One region of the Enterococcus sp. AZ177 genome, then DNA from elsewhere that is predicted to be linked to it. Evidence: a T-box and tRNA genes for the amino acid it is inferred to sense, from the RefSeq annotation. Region 1 holds a T-box; the other holds one or more tRNA genes.
The links. The T-box of region 1 lies ahead of pheS (phenylalanine--tRNA ligase subunit alpha). A T-box ahead of a tRNA ligase gene usually reads a tRNA of that ligase, here a tRNA-Phe.

Region 1 (9,608 bases):
TGATTCGTGAAATCGTGACACTTACTACTACATCTTCAAGAGTTAATTCAGAGCCAATCACTTTTCCAGAAACGACCGTCCCGCCCGCTAATTTAGCAATCATCGCTGCCGCTACATCACCAGCTTCGCCAATCGTTGCATGATTGATTCCTTTTTCAAATCTACTTGAAGATTCACTACGTAAATTAAACTCTTTTGATGTTTTACGGATAGATAGAGAATCAAATAACGCTGATTCTAAGGCAACAGTAGTTGTTCCATCAGTGATTTCTGAATTCGCACCACCCATTACACCAGCTAAAGCCACTGGAACTTTTCCGTTTGTAATGACGATATTTTCCTCAGATATTTTTCTTGTTTCACCATCCAAAGTAACAATTTCTTCGTTCAATTTGCCACGTCTTACTAAAATCGTTTGACTCTCTAACTTATCATAATCAAACGCATGTAACGGCTGACCAAATAGTAAAAGAATGTAGTTTGTTACATCCACTACGTTATTGATTGGACGAATGCCTTCATTCATCAAGCGCGTTTGCAACCACAATGGACTTTCAGCAATTTTTACATCTTTAATGATTCTGATCTGATACGCTGGTACATTTTTTTTATCTTCCACTTCAACAGAAAGATAGTTTTCTGCTGTTTCGCTAGTATCTTCATCTACATAATCATCATTGAATTTAGGTGTTTGGCGGTAAATAGCCCCTACTTCGTATGCAACGCCACGCATACTTAAAGCATCAGCACGGTTAGGTGTAATGGATAATTCGATAATCTGATCATCCATATCTAAATAAGAAAAGACATCCTCCCCGTTAACTGCATCTTCTGGCATATAATAAATTCCATCAGAATATGCTTTAGGAATCACATTATCAGAATAGCCTAATTCTTGTAATGAACAAATCATGCCATTTGATACTTCACCGCGCATTTTACCTTTTTTGATTTTTTGGTTCCCAGTGATACGAGAACCTGGTAAAGCTACGATCACTTTAATGCCCGTTTTGACATTTGGTGCACCACAAACGATTTGCGACAATTCTTCTTCACCGATGTCAACTTGACAGATCGATAAATGATCTGAATTTGGATGAGGTACACATTCTTTGACTTCACCCACGACAATTTTTTTCAAACCTTCTTCTGGTACTTCAACGCCTTCGACTTCGATTCCAGTCAAAGACATTTGATCAGATAATTCTTTTGCAGAAATTTTTGAAAGATCTAAATACTCACTTAACCATTTATAAGAAACTAACATCGTCGACTACTCCTTTACCTTGAACTGATTTAAGAAACGTAAATCATTTTGATAGAAATTACGAATATCATTAACACCGTAACGCAACATTGCTACACGATCTGGACCTATGCCAAAAGCAAAACCGGTATATTCATTTGGATCGATTCCTGACATTGATAAGACATCTGGATGAACCATCCCTGCACCTAAAATTTCGATCCAACCTGTTTGTTTGCAGACATTACAGCCAGCACCACCGCACTTAAAGCAACTAACATCAACTTCCACTGAAGGTTCAGTAAATGGGAAATAACTTGGACGTAGACGGATTTTACGATCTTCCCCAAACATTTTTTTCATAACAACTTCCAGTGTTCCTTTGAGGTCGCCCATTGTAATATTTTTATCGATAACTAAGCCTTCGATTTGATGGAATTGGTGACTATGTGTCGCATCATCAGTGTCTCTGCGGAATACTTTCCCTGGAGAAATCATACGCAATGCGCCTTTTGAAAAATCATGTTTTTCCATAGTTCTAGCTTGTACAGGTGATGTATGTGTACGAATCAAAATTTCGTCAGAAATATAAAATGTATCTTGCATGTCACGGGCTGGGTGATCTTTAGGTAAGTTCATACGCTCAAAATTGTAATGATCTGACTCAACTTCATATCCTTCTACAACTTGATACCCCATGCCAACGAAAATATCTTCGATTTCTTCCATTACTTGAGATAGCACATGACGAGTACCATGAGCCATTTGTTTACCAGGTAACGTTACATCGATTTTTTCTTGGTCTAAAGCTGCATTTAATGCCTCAGTCTCTAAAATTTCTTTCCGTGTTTCTAAAGCTTCAGTCAATAGATCACGAATTTCATTCGCAAAACTTCCAACTACTGGACGTTCTTCCGCTGATAGATCTTTCATCCCTCTCAACACTTCGGTGATGGGGCCTTTTTTCCCTAATGTTTCTACTCTGATTTGGTTTAGCGCTTTAAGATCAGTAACATGTTGGATATTATTCAATGTTTCATCTCGTAAAGCTTCTAATTGAGCTTTTAATGTCATGTCTCTATTCCTTTCTATTGTTTGATAATTGAACTGAGTTCCAGGCTGTAGACATTATGTACACATGCCTCTAAAGCATGAATCAAATAAAAAACGATAGCCCGCTCCTCTTAAAAGGAACGAGCTATCGTGTTACCATCCTACTTCATGACAAAAAATCATGCACTCAATTCTTATAACGGCTTTCACCGGTTTGTTCTCTTTGGAACAAACAAACTCCGGAAGTGAACTTCATTTTCCGATTACGCAACCTGTTTCCAGTCTATGACAGGTTTTCCCTTTCCGTATCTACAAAACTACTCTTTTCCATCACTGTTTTTTTGTTATTCAATTGATTACAGTTTACAAGAAATTAAGTCTAAGGTCAACAGCATTCTTCTGAAGTAACCCATTTTTCTGCCCAACTCTGAATTTGTTCCATTGCTTGTTGTAAGTCCTTGCCTTTATTCGTGAGAAAATACTCTAGACGGCTACTCTCATCACAGCGAACTGCTTTTGAGATAATTCCTTCGCCTTCCAATTCTTTTAAGCGCTCCACCAAAACCCGATCGCTTAGTTCAGGGATTTTTTGTCTTAACTCACCAAATCGTTGAGGACCGTTCTCCAACAAGACATCAATGATCAAACCGTTCCATTTTTTCCCTAAAATCGCAAATGCTTTCTCGAATTTAGGACATAATGAAAACTCGGTTGTTTTTACTTGCTCCATCTTCCTCACCTCGTGAACTGAGTATAGCATACAACTTACAATTTGTAAGTAGGTTTGCTTTCATTAATTCATTTTTTCAACAATCTCTTCTTTGTCCATATCAATAATAATTCTGGCAGACAATAATACGAGCAACACCTGCTTGACATCCTTATTAGTTGCTTGAGCTAATGCTTTTCGATATAAATTCAATTGGCCTCTATATCGCAAGATAATTTTTTTGATTTCTGCACTATTGTCAATGTCTTGAACAAAATCAGTTTTATAATCATAAAGAATACAGTTGTCCTCTTGTTCAAGATAGCCATCGATCATTCCATGAATCAATAAATCATCTTGGGTCTCCTTCGGATAATCTTTGATGAGTTCTTCCGCTTTCAACAACATTGAAAATGGTTGTTCACGAACAACTTTGTCCGGATTTTCTAATAATTGTTGACCTAAACTCGTTTGGTAGAATGAAAGAATTTCATCACTACTGATTTGTTTTGCCACATTATCTTGAATGATATTCGTTTCAACTAATTCATTGATCAATTGAACAATACTGTCTTTCGTCGGTTCTTCATTTAAATCCAAAAGCTGCAATAAATAGTGTGTTGCAGTACCAATTTCTGCTGCAGATGGTTTTCTAATCGTTTCAATAAATCTAGGTTTACCTAACTCGCCTTCACTCATTCGATGAACAATCATAGGTGTTGGCTGCATTGTATTTTTTTCGTCTACTTCAATTTTAGCGATTTCTTTATTATCTGGGTCCTCGAATACTCGTTTAATTTCAGATACTGATTGGTAATTCGTCGTTTTGGTTGACAATTGATATGGATAGTCATAATTTAATCGGCGAAGACCTTTTTCTATAATGTTTGAATCACTTTTTTCAATACATTCTCGTTTTTCAGAACTTGTCTCAACAAATTGGAGTGTGGCAAACTGTTCTTGGATGTCTTTTTCAGTCATAAACCCAATAGTAAAACCAGCAGAATGGTTGGTGATTCCAGGAATTTTCTCCACAACGAACTCCGTTTGAAATTCAGCCATTTTTTGATGGCGAATCAAACTCATCCCGACCCAGTTCATCAAGCTACTTTTTCCCTGTAAACGATTTTCACTAGGCAAGACTTTCGTCTGAACATCTCCCACTTTTAACCATTCTTTAAAAGCCGCTTCTTTGTTATTATATGATCCTACTAAATAAAGTTTTTGCTCTGCTCTGGTCAAAGCTACATATAATTTTCGCATTTCTTCTGATAGTAATTTTTTTAGTTTTGCCTGTTTGATTGCTAGAAATGGTAAAGTTTCATAAAGCATTCGATCTGTTTGGTCAAGATAACGTATTCCCACACCTAAACGATCATCGAAAATATAGCGTTCATTCAAGTCTCCAAGATTAAACTCTTTAGTCATATCTAGAATAAATACTACTGGAAATTCCAACCCTTTACTCGCGTGAATGGTCATCACTCGAACTGCATTTTCTTCGCTCAAAATCACAGGTTCAGCTAAGTCTTTATCTTTTTCCTGCATTTTTTCAATAAAACGAACAAATTGAAACAATCCTCGGAAGCTTGTTTGTTCATAACTGGCTGCTCGATCAACTAACGCGAATAAATTTGCCTGTCTTTGTTTACCAGCCGGCATGCCACCAACATAATCCAAATACGCAGTATCTTGATAAATTTGCCAAATCAATGTTGACAATTGGTTCCGTCTAGCAATTTCTCGCCATTGTTCTAACCAGTCAGCAAATTTCGTTGTTTTTCCTTTTAATATCTGTTGCTCTTTTTCAACAGCTTCGTTTTGATTAAATGTCAAAAACGCTTCGTAATACGAACTTTTTTTAGCTGCCAAACGGATCATCACTAACTCGTTTTCTTTCAACCCAACAATGGGCGAACGTAAAACGGCTGCTAGCGGTATATCTTGATACGGATTATCAATAATTTGCAAGAGTGCGACCATCGTCTGAACTTCTGTCGCTTGGAAATAATTTTGCGCATCATTCACTTGAATAGGGATTCCAGCTAGTTTGAATATTTCTAAAATCGTTAAATTGTTTTTCTTCGTTGGTGTCAACAACACTATATCTTTATAGGTCAGTGGTCGATTTTCTTTAGTCGATTTATCATAGATCAAAAATTTCTTGTCGATCAACTCTCTGATTTTCAGCGCTGTCATATGCAGTTCGCCTTCAGTTTTGTCTTCTAAAATCAATTGAGTATCATCTAGTTTAAATGTGTCTTCCAACTGCTCCGATTTCTTTTCATAAATCAATAGTTCTGTATCATAATTTTCAGCTTCAGCAAATTGGTCAAAACCATGTACAAGTTTTGCTGCCTCATCGTATGCAATTTGACCCACCCGTTCATCCATCAACTGTTCAAACACTAAGTTGGTAAAATCTAAAACATTTTTCCTAGAACGGAAATTCTCAGCTAAAACAATCCGTTTTCCATCCTTATTTTGCCCATATTGATTATATTTTTCAATAAATAGTGTTGGATCAGCTAAACGGAAAGAGTAAATTGATTGCTTCACATCACCAACCATAAACAGGTTGCCTTCCTCAGCAGTTGGTCGCCTTAACCAATAAAGAATCGTTTCTTGTAATCGATTGATATCTTGGTATTCATCGACTAATACTTCATCGAATTTCTCTCGATAATACTTAGATGCTTCCGTCGCAAGCCATGTGCCTGCTTCTTTTTTTGCTAAGATTGCCAATGTAAAATGTTCTAAATCATTGAAATCAACGAGACCTTTTCTTAATTTCTGTTTGCTGTATGTCTCTATAAATGCTTTTCCTACTTTAGCCATTTCTTGCACAAGCGGCTGTGATTGTTCTAAAATTTCCTTCATTTGTTCTGGAGACAACGTAAAGAGATTACTTAAAATGTCGTTGATAGCTTTTTTATTTTGCTCACGCAAGTTTTTCGCCTGGGCTGCTATTTCTTTCAACTCTTCATCACGCACTGTAGGATAACGGTCAAAGGTAATTGTTTTTGAAATGTCAAATCCTGACTCTAGATCATTATCTGCTAATTGACTAGTAAAGGTTTCAACGAACTCTTTTTCATTTCTAGCGAGAATAGCGATTTTTTCTAACTTTTCTTCGCCTTCCGACATACGAATCATCTCTTCATAACGATCCACACAACGCAATAGACTTTCCATAACTTGCGGTTTTAAATACTTTTGGAATAACGCTGAATCACCTAAACTTCCAACAACTTGATAACTATCTGCTAGATGAATCAGCCATTCGTCTGGATCTGGATTAGCACGTGCAAACTCGTATAGTGAAAAGATCAATTTCGTTAAACCATCATCACTACGATCATTAGAAAAATTACTCGTCAGCTGATAAAAAGTTTCTTCGTTTTCAGCATAGAATTTTTCTCTAAGTTCATCCCACACATCCTCTTTTAACAGTAACATTTCGGTCTCATCCGTCAACAATCGAAAGACAGGATCCATTTCGATCAAATAGTAAAAGCGTCGAATCACAGTTAAACAAAAAGCATGTAATGTACTGATATTCGCAGTCGGAAGTAAGGTCAATTGTCTCATAAAATGTTGTTTTCTATCTTGCTCACTTTCGTTTGTTATTGCCTTTTGTAAAGCGACTTGAATTCGCTCTTTCATTTCTTTTGCTGCCGCTTCCGTATACGTTACAATCAACATTCGATCAATATCAACGCCACTTTTGAGTTTTTCGATTACTCTACGAACAAGGACCGTTGTTTTTCCAGAACCAGCAGAAGCAGAGACTAAAATATTTTCATCTCCATCAAAAACAGCTTGCCATTGGTTATCGGTAAATTGTTCATTTTCTGGACGTAATGGAATAACTTTACTCATCACTCGTTTCTCCTTCCTGCTCGTTTTCAATCAACCGATCCATCACTTCTTTTTTAGATAAGGTTTCAATTCGATTATAATTGTTTTCCTTCAACATAACATCAAAATTACACACACTTCTAAATGGGCAAAAACGACATGCGATGCGTTCTTTTCCTTGATAGGCTGGATTTAAATCGATTTCACCACTCGTCACCTTGTTACCAGCCTCAATAAATTTACTACGGTTGTGAGTCAATAATACTTCCAATTCAGGTTCTGTTACAAATTTATCTTCTTGACGACGCCCAGGTTTGATCAATTCCTTGGCTGATTCCTCAATTGGGAAAATCAATGAACTTTGTTTGGCTTGCAAACTTCTATCTAGATTCTCAAGCAAGACTGGGTCATTCAATAACAAGCCATCAAATTGGAATTTCTTTAACAGCTGCTGCTCTTTTTTATCTTCGGTTTCATATGGAAGAATGGGATTGTGAACATGCAGATAGAATGATCCGGCTGCTTTAGCTGATTGACCAACCAAACTCACAGCATCCATCAAAGCAACATCTAAGTAGGTTAGCATCTGCATCGCTAAGCCATAATAAGCTTCTGTAATATTAAATTTCTTATGACTAGATTTATAATCAACGACTCCTAAGTATAGAGAATCTGGTGTCACTAACTGATCTAAACGATCGATTTTCCCCCGAACACTGATATTACCGCCATTTTTCAATGGTAATTCTAGGCCTCTAATTCCTTTTTGGCTTGCAATTTGTCCAAATAGAACTTCCGTTTGAATCGTCGTCATCCCACTACGTTCACTTTGACGTTTTAATGCCCAACTCACTTTTTTGATTGTTTGGCCAAGTTGATAACGGATATAATTCATTCGACTAGATGTATCAAGAATCGAAAATTTAATCTCACCAAATACAGTATTCAAGATTTGTTCTGTAAACTCATTCACTTCTCTATCTGTCAGCTCAGATAATTGCTTGTTCTGCATAATCAATAATTTAAAGAACTGATCTAATGCTTCATGGAAAAAGTCTCCAGTTGCAGCTGGCGATAAACCAAAAACATCTCTTTCTTTTAATCCTAATCCAAAACGTGAAAAATATTGATACTGACAACGATAGAAACTCTCCATTCTAGAGACTGACGTATAAATAGTCTTAGTATATAACTCATCTGCCAACTGTTCCTCTAGATTTTCTGGTAAATTTTGATGTCCAAGACTTTCAAAAACGTGGGTTGCCAGTGCTGCTTGTGACTGTTTCATTAATTCACGTTCTAATACAAGCCAGAAAGACAACATTCCTTCTTGCGTTTCCTTCTTTTGTCGTTTTAGATTGGTTAAATCACTGATTAATGTTCGGTATGTCCCGATATGTTCAAGACTGACTTGTTCATTATCTAAAATTGTGAGTCCATTTCTTTGTTGCATCCGAATCCCTAAGTCAATTTGAATATTGATTAAATAAGGTGATACTTTTACGTCTTTAGCGGTATCTTTCACAGTAGGATAAGAAAAATACAAACGATTCGTCGCCGACGTAAACATGATATACGCGTTAAAGGGTTCCTTGGCTATGCTTTTTCTCGTATCATTCAATAAAAATTGCCCATCGTCTAAATGTCCATTGACGTATTCTCTCTCCTCATCAGATAATAAGGTCTTATTATCAAATTTTTGCGGCAATACTTGATCCGTCAAACCAATAGCAAAAACAATTTTAGCTTGTCCTGGTCGAGCAAGATCCATTGATCGAACTTGTACCTGATCAATTGCAGTCGGAACTTTATTATAGCGTAGACCTTCTAAACCACTAGAAAAAATTTCTTCAAAAAGCGTTAAATCAAAGGAATCATTTCCGTAAATTGTCACATACTCATCTAGTAACGTCATTAATGCTTCCCACGTTTGTTCATGATTACGAGCGTCATCCAATTGACCTTTCTCGATTGCTTGATTGCGCCACATCATTAATTGTTTTTCGACCCCATTATTCACTAAAAAACGATAAAAATAGTCTGCTGCTTCGATTCCTGTTTTCGTTTCTTGAATTTGTTCAAAAAACGTTGGGACAGTTTGTTGGATCATATTTCGTACAGCATTCGAATCTTTTTCAATTAATTCAGTATCATCCTGCTGCTCTGTTTCGAAATCATAACGGATAAAGTGCCAATCCTTCTTTTTCACCCAATGATATCCTTCATATCCATAGGCTAAAACAACATTCTCAGCTACATCTATTTTACGACGCCATTCATTTCGCTGTATTTGCCAGTCTTCAACTGAGGTTTGATCCTCAATTGGAAAAAATAATTCTGTTCTTAAAAAACGCAATACATCACGGTAACGATAATGGTAGGCATGTATCGCAAACAAAGACTGAATAAATTCAACTAGAGGATGCTGTTCCATTGCCATATCACGATCCAAATAAACGGGAATTTCATGCATCGAAAATAACGGTTCGATCAGTGTTTCGTAACTATCCAGTTCTCTTGTTAACAGCTGAATATCTTTATACCGATAATGTTCTTCCACAACTAATCTTCTAATTTCTTTCGCAATGTGATTGAGTTCTTCCTTAGGATTTTCTGCACACCAAAATTGCACATGGTCATCCGTGATTCCTCGTTTGCCTTTTTTCGGATGACTTTCTTGAGCCTCGATCCAATACTTTTCAAGAGTTTGTAAACTACCGTTTGCAATCAATTTCTTCT
Region 2 (9,608 bases), 1.2 Mb from region 1:
CCGTATTGCTTTTCAACGGTCTGATAAAAATTATCTAAATAACTGCTATCTACATTTAAAGCAACATGTAAAGCTTCTAAATTCGCTCCTTCTAAATCGGCTTCTTTCGCTTGTTCTAAAATCATTGCATTTTCTTTTTTTCTTAAATTATTAGTTAATAAATAATCAGTGTAAATAGCCTCTCTTGGTACGTCAAGCGTTTCTAATACCAGCAGTGCAGCAATCCCAGTACGATCTTTCCCCGCAAAACAATGGAATAGAATACTTTCTTCTTTTGGTAACGTTAAGATTTGTTCAAAAAATTTATTGTAGCCCTTTTGTGATGTCTGATTCAGAGCAATATCAGCATAAAGTTTTTCCATGTAAGCAGCTGATTTCTCAGGGGAGCCGATTTTAACAAAATCTTCAATTGATGCTCCTTCATCTTGAATATCTTCCAAAATATCAATATGGATATATTCTGCTTTTGGAATAGACATATCCGGACGCTCTTCGACTTCAGCTTCACTTCTTAAATCAATGATCTTACCTACACGGTATTTTGTTTCCAAACGTTGCTCATCATCTTTCGATAATGTAGACAACTCACCTGACCTTAAAAATACGTTCTTCTTAATTTGTTTCCCTTCTTTATTTTGGATACCACCGATATCACGAAAATTTGTAATAGTCACCATAATTTTTATCCCTTTTCTTTCTTTTTGTTCTTATTATACACAAAATTCGATCAAAATGGTTTCTTTGATCGAATTTTGTCTGAATAAGATTGAACTAAACAAGCTAGTTATTGTTCAACTGTTCTTCTATTTTTTTTGACCTGCTTCAACATAACTTAAGTCATTGATTTTTTCTAAAGTATAGTTTCCATCTTTGTATTTCACAGTACAGACACTTGCATTTTTTAAACCACCTTCGGGTATTTTATAGTCATCGAATAAGGTAGCAAGTAATGCAGAAATACTTAAACCATGCGAAGCAATCAAAATATTTCCTGAGCCTTCATTCTTCATTTCTTTTTCAACGATATCCTCTATCCCCGCTTTAAGTCTGGTAGTGATCGTCTTATAGTCCTCCGCTGGCCAATTGACTTTAGCTTCTTCTACATTTTTAGCATCTAATTTAGCTACGCTATTGGCAAACGATTCTGGCGTCATATTTTTCAAAAATTCTTCTAACGTTACTCCTTGATCGTCCGCTATATCTTGCCACATAGTGTGATTCAAATCACCTTCATATGTGCCAAAGTTGAATTCTCTTAAACGTTCATCTGTCATAACTTTTAAGTCTGATGATTTTTCATTTTCTTTTATGATTAGATTTGCCGTTTGAATCGCACGACCACTGTCACTACTATAGGCATTTTGGAAATCGACTGCTTTCAATCCAACACCTGCTGCTGTTACAACTTCTTCACCGGCTTTCGTTAAAACTGCATCTGACCAGCCCTGAACTCGATCGGTTGTATTTAGCATTGTTTTACCATGACGAACAATATACAAAGTCAACTCTTCTGGTGTCTTTTTAGCAACTGAGGTATCCTCTTTTTTAGTATTACCATTACCACATCCTGCCACTACTAACATACTTACTATGAAAACCCCTAATAGTTTTACTATCTTTTTCATTTGATTATCTCCTTTTTTATTCGTTGTTCAGATCTTCTCCATTCGTCGCAATCACTTTTTTGTACCAGTCAAATGATTTTTTCTTCGAACGGTTCAAGGTGCCATTTCCCTCATTATCGCGGTCGACATAGATAAAACCATAGCGTTTTTTCATTTCGCCTGTTCCGGCAGAGACAAGATCGATACAGCCCCATGTTGTGTACCCTAATAAGTCGACGCCATCTAGCTCTACCGCATCTTTCATCGCTTGGATGTGCGCTGCTAAATACTCGATTCGATAATCATCAATCACATTGCCATTTTCATCTGGTGTATCAACAGCACCTAAGCCGTTTTCAACAATAAATAATGGTTTTTGATAACGATCGTACAAGTCATTCATTGTCACACGCAATCCTAACGGATCAATCTGCCAACCCCATTCGCTTGCTTCTAAATATGGGTTTTTCACTGAAGCGAAAATATTGCCGGCTGTTTTTTCATTGACTGCTGGATCTGTTGATTGCACACGAGATGAATAGTAAGAGAATGAAATAAAGTCTACCGTATGTTCTTTCAGTAGTTCCAAATCACCTTCTTCAATCGGTAATACAATCCCGTCACGTTCTAACTCTTTCAGTGCATATGCTGGGTATTCCCCACGAGATTGCACATCGATAAAGAAGAAATTCTCACGATCCGCTTTTTTCGCTGCCCAAACATCTTCTGGTTTACAAGTATAGGCATAGTTTGTGCCTGCCGCTAACATACAGCCCACTTGGTTTTCTGGATCGACTTCATGCGCAATTTTTGTTGCGATTGCACTTGCCAACAATTCATGGTGAGCCGCTTGATATTTGACTTGTTCTTTGTTTTCGCCTTCTTCAAAGTAAAGACCAGCGCCCATAAACGGTGCGTGTAAAATCATATTGATTTCATTGAAGGTCAGCCAATATTTTACTAAGCCTTTGTATCGGTTGAAAATCGCGTGACATAAGTTCTCATAAAAGCCAACCATTTCACGGCTGCGCCATGCGCCATATTTCTCTACTAAATGCATTGGACAGTCAAAGTGCGTAATGGTTACAAGGGGCTCTATATTGTGTTTGCGGCATTCTTTGAACAAATCCTCATAGAACTTCAAGCCTTCTTCATTCGGCTCTGTTTCGTCTCCTAGAGGGAAAATACGACTCCAAGCAATCGATAACCGGTACGTCTTAAAACCCATTTCGCCAAATAGTGCAATATCTTCTTTATAACGATGGTACATATCGATCGCATTTTGAGCTGGGTAAAAATGGTCCTCATCAAACGCAAACATTTTTTTCTCGCCTGTGATCACTGGAAAACGATCTGGTCCAACAGGTGCTAGATCTACATTCGCTAACCCACGTCCGCCTTCTTTATAGCCACCTTCACATTGATTGGCAGCTGTTGCGCCGCCCCATAAAAAATCTTTTCTAAATGCCATTTCAAAATCCCTTTCTTTAAAAGCTTACAGCAAAACCAATCAAGGTTCACCGCAAGCTTCATTCTTATCTGTTATGTTTAAGTTAAACCAGTAATCAACGTATCATTTGAGGTAACTTCACGTTCTTGTGTCTCTACAATATCTAAATAATCATCCGTATTTGTCACAATAACTGGTGTCTCTACACTGTAGCCAGCAGCTTGAATCGCTTCAATATCAAAAGTGACTAACACTTGTCCTTTTTTCACTTTATCGCCTTGTGCTACTTTCCCTTCAAATCCATTTCCTTCTAGTTGAACGGTATCCATTCCAATATGAATCAGTAACTCCATGCCTTGATCAGATATCAAGCCAATTGCGTGCAGAGTTGGAAACAGGGTCATCACAGTGCCATCAAATGGTGCTCTTACTACGCCTTCTGTAGGTTCAATCAAAATACCTTTTCCTAAAGCTCCTTGCGCAAATGCTTGATCGCTTGCTTTGCTTAAGGGTAAAACACGTCCTTTAACTGGACTTAAAACTGCTTCTTTGATTGCTTTTTGTACTTTTTTGTTCTCTGTAATTTCTTCTACTACAGCATCATCTTTCCAAAAGAAGAAGGTTAATGAAAAACCAATAACCATAGCAATTAAAATAGCTACAAAAGAATGAATCATTCCGCTTGCGTTATCGCCATTAATAAAGTTTAAAACACCGAAAATTCCTAATCCACCCATTGTATAAGAAGTAACACTGTTAATCATCAAGTATAATCCACCAACTGCTGCACCAATCATTGAAAAAATGAATGGCGTTTTTTTAGGTAAAGTAATACCATAAATGGCTGGCTCTGTTACACCAAAGATTCCCGAAATAATTGCTGGTGGACAAAGAGCTTTCATTTTTGCATCTTTTAATTTGAAGAACATTGCCATAACAACTGCTGTTTGAGCAAAACTTGCCGCAAAAGAACCTACTAGTACCTGGCTCGCCCCTTCTTGGGTAATTTGCATGATTGCAAGTGGTACAACACTCCAATGTAAACCAAAAATAACCAGTACTTGCCAGAAGAAACCTAGAATCACACCGTACAATGCTGGAGAGAAGCCCATCAAAGCTTGGAAACCTGCACTTAGTAAATCTGTTAACATACTGATGATTGGTCCAATCACTAAAAAACCAATCGGTAATGCAATTAATAATACAAAGAATGGCACCAAGAACGTTTGAACCACTTCAGGAATAATTTTCTTGAAGAGTTTTTGAATTTGAGCTGCAAATGCAACAATAAAAATAATCGGTACAACACTACTTGTGTAACCAGCACCTACCCACGGAATACCTAAAAACGTGTCATAAGCAGGTAACCCTAACAAACTATAGGGTGCTGCTGCACCTGAACCTGCGGTTGTTTCAAAGGCTGCTTGTAATGCGCTTCCTTGAACCGTTGGATAACAAAGAGCTGCTCCAATAACAATTCCCACCATTGGATTTAAATTGAATTTTCTAGCTGCGGTATACCCTAGGATCACTGGCATGAAATAGAAAATTGCATCACCAATACCATTTAACATCGTATACGTTCCAGATGTAGCTGAATATAGTTTCAAGAAAACAAGTAAAGCATTTAGTCCTTTTACCATACCAGCAGCAGCTAATGCGCCCAGAAATGGTTGAAAACAGCCACTTAAAATATCAATTAAACGATTGAATAAATTACCACCAGATGATTCTTGTTCTGCATCTGCTGAAATTCCAGCAATACTTACAACATCCTCATACACAGCTGGGACATGGTTCCCAATTACTACTTGATATTGTCCACCGCTTTTCATTACAGTAACGACACCGTCCATGTTTTTTAACACTTCGTCATTTGCTTTTGATTCGTCTTTCAATTTAAAACGTAAGCGTGTAATACAATGTGTCAAGCTATTGATGTTTTCCTTTCCACCTACATTGTTAACAATTTTCTCTGCTAAATCATGATATTTTCCCATTTTTTATTCCTCCAAAGTTTAGTTTTTTACTACATTACTTTTGAAGGTTTAGCCAACTTAATGTCACTATCCAAGGGTCTTGCCGAACCGCTACTTCTATCCACCTTTCATCCTATTACTGATCTATCAATATTTAATAATCTCGCTAACTATTGGTTTGTATTACACGTGCAATGTGAATGATCAAATACATCTTTTCTTCCTTTGAAACAGTATAAGAATAACGTTCAGTTAAAAAATCAGCAATTTTATTCACACAATTATATGCATTACGATACTTTTTTTTGATTACTTCATATAATTCTCCATCATCTTCATCACGAAATTCTTTATGATTTAATAAACGATAAGCAAAAAATTTTAAATGAGTACTAAAACGATAAAAATAAACGGAATCTTCATTGAAAGTAATTTTAAAATGATATTTAACGATATTCGTGATCTCCTGCATAATTTTTGTTAATTCGTAAACATTGCCAACTTCTTCATCCATTTCAGCATTAACAAGATGTAGCGCAATGAACCCAGCTTCATCTTCTGGTAGCTGCACATCGAATTTTTCTTTAACCATTTCAACAGCTTTACTTCCAATAAAATATTCATCTGAAAAGAAACGCTTGATGTCCCATAATAAAAAATTTTTCACTTCAATTCCTAGTCGCATCCGTTCCAAGGCTGTATGAAGATGATCTGTTAAAGAAATAAAAATCGTGTCATTTAACTTCCGACCAAGTTTTGTTTTTGCATATTTAATAATGTCATCAGATAGCTGCATCACTTCCAATGGCAACTCTCCCAGTAACTCTTGAAATTTTAACGATGTATCCTGATTTGCTAAACGAAATACTTGATCTACCTGTTCTTCTGCAATAAAGTCTCCTATTTTTCTTTTAAATGCAATACCACGTCCCATCACAATTTGTTCTTGTTCATTCACATCCAACGTAATCACAACATTATTATTCAAAATTTTTTGAATAATCATTTTTTCGCTCCTTTCATAACGCCAACTCCTTTGATTGTATAAAAAGAAAAACCCAACCTTTCTAAATAAGAAGAGACTCTTCTTATTTAGAAAAATTAGGTTTAGCTTGTATTTAAACAATCACTATCCAGATATTCACTTGTTGTGTACAAACATAGAATACCTTATAGTAATAACAATGTCAACGTTTTCATAAAAATATTTTATAAATAAAAAAAAACATTATGCACATAGCAAAATGCTGGCTCTATAATATATTGTGTTGGTGGAAATCAAAAAAGATTTTCTACCAGCACTTTTTTGAGCATTTAAATACAAAAAAGGAACAACTAACTGATAAAATGAAATCGACAAAAACCACAAATCATCAGAAAGGTTGTTCCCTATGGATAAGAATACCAGATTATTGCTCGGACTTACAGACAAAAACCTCCGGTTTGAAGAAAATTGGTTGGAACAAAGACCAGTAAAAGGAGTGCAAGCTCAAGTGATTAAAGCCAAGCTGACCTATTCACCTACTCATTGCGAGAAATGTGGGCGCCTCAATCATGGACAAATCATCAAAAATGGCAGTCATACAACAACAGCTCAATTGCCTGTTTTTAATGAGCGCTTCACTCTATTAGAACTAAAACGGACACGTTTTCTTTGTCATGAATGTGGTGCTACTTTCCACGCTCATACAGAGCTGATTGAAGAACATCATCACTTATCTAAACAGCTTCAATACCAAATTATGCTTGACTTGAAAAAGAATGTTTCAAGAAAAATGATTGCTCAAAAACACTTTGTTTCAGACATAACAGTCCTTAGAATGATGGAGAGACTATCAAAAAATTATCGAACAAACTGGAACTTCCTCCCTAAAATTCTATGTATCGATGAATTTAAATCCATGAAATCTTGCCAAGGAAGTATGAGCTTTATTTGTGTGGATGGAGAACGGAATCAGTTGTTAGAAGTGCTGGAAGATAGACGACTATACAAATTGACCGCTCATTTCATGCGCTTTACACGTGAAGCTCGGCTACATGTAGCGTATCTCGTAACCGATATGAACGCTAGTTACCATCAACTTCTTCGAACGGTTTTTCCGAATGCTCAATTAGTGACGGATCGCTTTCATATCGTCCAACAAATGAATCGTACGTTGAACCAACTGCGAATTCAAACGATGAACCGTTTGAAAAGTTCTGAACCAAAACAATACCGTCGCTTAAAACGCTATTGGAAGCTACTATTGAAAGATTCCGATAAATTAGATATAAACTGTCGAGCTTATCAGCCCTTATTTAAACGGCCATTAAGTCAACAAGATATTGTCGATGAACTGTTGCACTATGATGATGTCCTACGAACAGGCTATGATACGGTTCAATATTTAAAATATGCTTTTTCTCATCGAGAACATACGCTCTTTTTTGAGTATCTTCAACAGCTAGATAATCAGCTACCACACTGGTTCAAAAAGAAATTACTCTTCTTTAACAAATATAAAGAAGGCATTAAGAATTCGTTTCGCTTCCCTTATTCTAATGGTATTACTGAAGGCTTAAACAATAAACTTAAGGTAATCAAACGGGTAGCCTATGGCTATCGAAACTTTTATCATTTTCGTTCACGTATTTATATTATTCAAGGTCTTATTTTTTCACAACAATAAAAAAGCCTGATAAGAATGTTCTATCCTTACCAGACTTTGATTTCTATTCAGTTTTTTGTTCACCAACACAATTTGACGTAGAACCAAAATGCTTCAATAGACATGACCCGTACGGGAATCGAACCCGTGATACCGCCGTGAAAGGGCGGTGTCTTAACCGCTTGACCAACGGGCCTTTTAAAATTATGGGCCTAAATGGACTCGAACCATCGACCTCACGCTTATCAGGCGTGCGCTCTAACCAGCTGAGCTATAGGCCCTTAAAGAAAAAAGCGGGTGACGAGAATCGAACTCGCGACAACAGCTTGGAAGGCTGTGGTTTTACCACTAAACTACACCCGCATGTTTCTTCTTTCAAATGGCGCAAGACAGAATCGAACTGCCGACACACGGAGCTTCAATCCGTTGCTCTACCAACTGAGCTACTGCGCCAAAAATTATAAAACGGTCTGGACGGGACTCGAACCCGCGACCTCCTGCGTGACAGGCAGGCATTCTAACCAGCTGAACTACCAAACCAATGTAACTGTATTGCATCACTTTATGTTACTATGCTTTTATATTTAAAAGCAATTGCGGGGGCAGGATTTGAACCTACGACCTTCGGGTTATGAGCCCGACGAGCTACCTGACTGCTCCACCCCGCGATAATTATAGTCCCTATTGACTATAGAAAGGTGTTAACATGTACTAATTCATCATCAATGCTAAAGCATTGTGATTCTTAGCAAAGGAGGATAAGGGATTCGAACCCTTGCACGGTTTTACCCGCCTGACGGTTTTCAAGACCGTTCCCTTCAGCCGGACTTGGGTAATCCTCCGAAATAAATATTAAAAAATGACCCGTACGGGAATCGAACCCGTGATACCGCCGTGAAAGGGCGGTGTCTTAACCGCTTGACCAACGGGCCGCTATGAAACGGAGAAGGAGGGATTTGAACCCTCGCGCCGGTTTCCCGACCTACACCCTTAGCAGGGGCGCCTCTTCAGCCACTTGAGTACTTCCCCAAGAAAATAATTTAAAAAATGGGCCTAAATGGACTCGAACCATCGACCTCACGCTTATCAGGCGTGCGCTCTAACCAGCTGAGCTATAGGCCCATAAAGCGGGTGACGAGAATCGAACTCGCGACAACAGCTTGGAAGGCTGTGGTTTTACCACTAAACTACACCCGCAATACTTTAAAACGGTCTGGACGGGACTCGAACCCGCGACCTCCTGCGTGACAGGCAGGCATTCTAACCAGCTGAACTACCAAACCAATGTAACTGTATTGCATCACTTTATGTTACTATGCTTTTATATTTAAAAGCAATTGCGGGGGCAGGATTTGAACCTACGACCTTCGGGTTATGAGCCCGACGAGCTACCTGACTGCTCCACCCCGCGATAATTATAGTCCCTATTGACTATAGAAAGGTGTTAACATGTACTAATTCATCATCAATGCTAAAGCATTGTGATTCTTAGCAAAGGAGGATAAGGGATTCGAACCCTTGCACGGTTTTACCCGCCTGACGGTTTTCAAGACCGTTCCCTTCAGCCGGACTTGGGTAATCCTCCGAAATAAAAAATACTACTATTCAAATCGTCACTACAATGGACCTTGTAGGACTCGAACCTACGACCGGACGGTTATGAGCCGTCTGCTCTAACCAACTGAGCTAAAGGTCCTTGGCTCTTAAAAAATCGCGGCGAAGGGGATCGAACCCCCGACCTCCCGGGTATGAACCGGACGCTCTAGCCAGCTGAGCTACACCGCGAAAATAATAAAGTACTAATGGAGCCTAGCGGGATCGAACCGCTGACCTCCTGCGTGCAAAGCAGGCGCTCTCCCATCTGAGCTAAGGCCCCACAAAAATAAAATCGGGAAGACAGGATTCGAACCTGCGACCCCTTGGTCCC

Region 2: it has a tRNA-Phe gene. The T-box ahead of pheS (phenylalanine--tRNA ligase subunit alpha) is inferred to sense a tRNA for this amino acid. The anticodon was not compared.

Annotation. Positions count from the first base shown of each region.
Region 1 is NZ_CP172944.1:1,522,475-1,532,082, reverse strand. Features, by position in the region: gene pheT (phenylalanine--tRNA ligase subunit beta) at 1-1,267, opposite strand, end outside; gene pheS (phenylalanine--tRNA ligase subunit alpha) at 1,274-2,320, opposite strand; T-box leader at 2,433-2,642, opposite strand; gene IGJ34_RS07445 (winged helix-turn-helix transcriptional regulator) at 2,685-3,029, opposite strand; gene addA (helicase-exonuclease AddAB subunit AddA) at 3,093-6,890, opposite strand; gene IGJ34_RS07435 (PD-(D/E)XK nuclease family protein) at 6,883-9,608, opposite strand, start outside.
Region 2 is NZ_CP172944.1:2,723,620-2,733,227, forward strand. Features, by position in the region: gene IGJ34_RS13390 (tyrosine-protein phosphatase) at 1-677, opposite strand, end outside; gene IGJ34_RS13395 (histidine phosphatase family protein) at 804-1,625, opposite strand; gene IGJ34_RS13400 (6-phospho-beta-glucosidase) at 1,642-3,075, opposite strand; gene IGJ34_RS13405 (beta-glucoside-specific PTS transporter subunit IIABC) at 3,153-5,054, opposite strand; gene licT (BglG family transcription antiterminator LicT) at 5,200-6,039, opposite strand; gene IGJ34_RS13415 (ISL3 family transposase) at 6,425-7,702, shown strand; tRNA gene IGJ34_RS13420 (tRNA-Glu) at 7,806-7,877, opposite strand; tRNA gene IGJ34_RS13425 (tRNA-Ile) at 7,889-7,962, opposite strand; tRNA gene IGJ34_RS13430 (tRNA-Gly) at 7,974-8,044, opposite strand; tRNA gene IGJ34_RS13435 (tRNA-Phe) at 8,062-8,134, opposite strand; tRNA gene IGJ34_RS13440 (tRNA-Asp) at 8,148-8,221, opposite strand; tRNA gene IGJ34_RS13445 (tRNA-Met) at 8,276-8,349, opposite strand; tRNA gene IGJ34_RS13450 (tRNA-Ser) at 8,434-8,523, opposite strand; tRNA gene IGJ34_RS13455 (tRNA-Glu) at 8,542-8,613, opposite strand; tRNA gene IGJ34_RS13460 (tRNA-Ser) at 8,623-8,710, opposite strand; tRNA gene IGJ34_RS13465 (tRNA-Ile) at 8,730-8,803, opposite strand; tRNA gene IGJ34_RS13470 (tRNA-Gly) at 8,808-8,878, opposite strand; tRNA gene IGJ34_RS13475 (tRNA-Asp) at 8,891-8,964, opposite strand; tRNA gene IGJ34_RS13480 (tRNA-Met) at 9,019-9,092, opposite strand; tRNA gene IGJ34_RS13485 (tRNA-Ser) at 9,177-9,266, opposite strand; tRNA gene IGJ34_RS13490 (tRNA-Ile) at 9,304-9,377, opposite strand; tRNA gene IGJ34_RS13495 (tRNA-Met) at 9,393-9,466, opposite strand; tRNA gene IGJ34_RS13500 (tRNA-Ala) at 9,485-9,557, opposite strand; tRNA gene IGJ34_RS13505 (tRNA-Pro) at 9,570-9,608, opposite strand, start outside.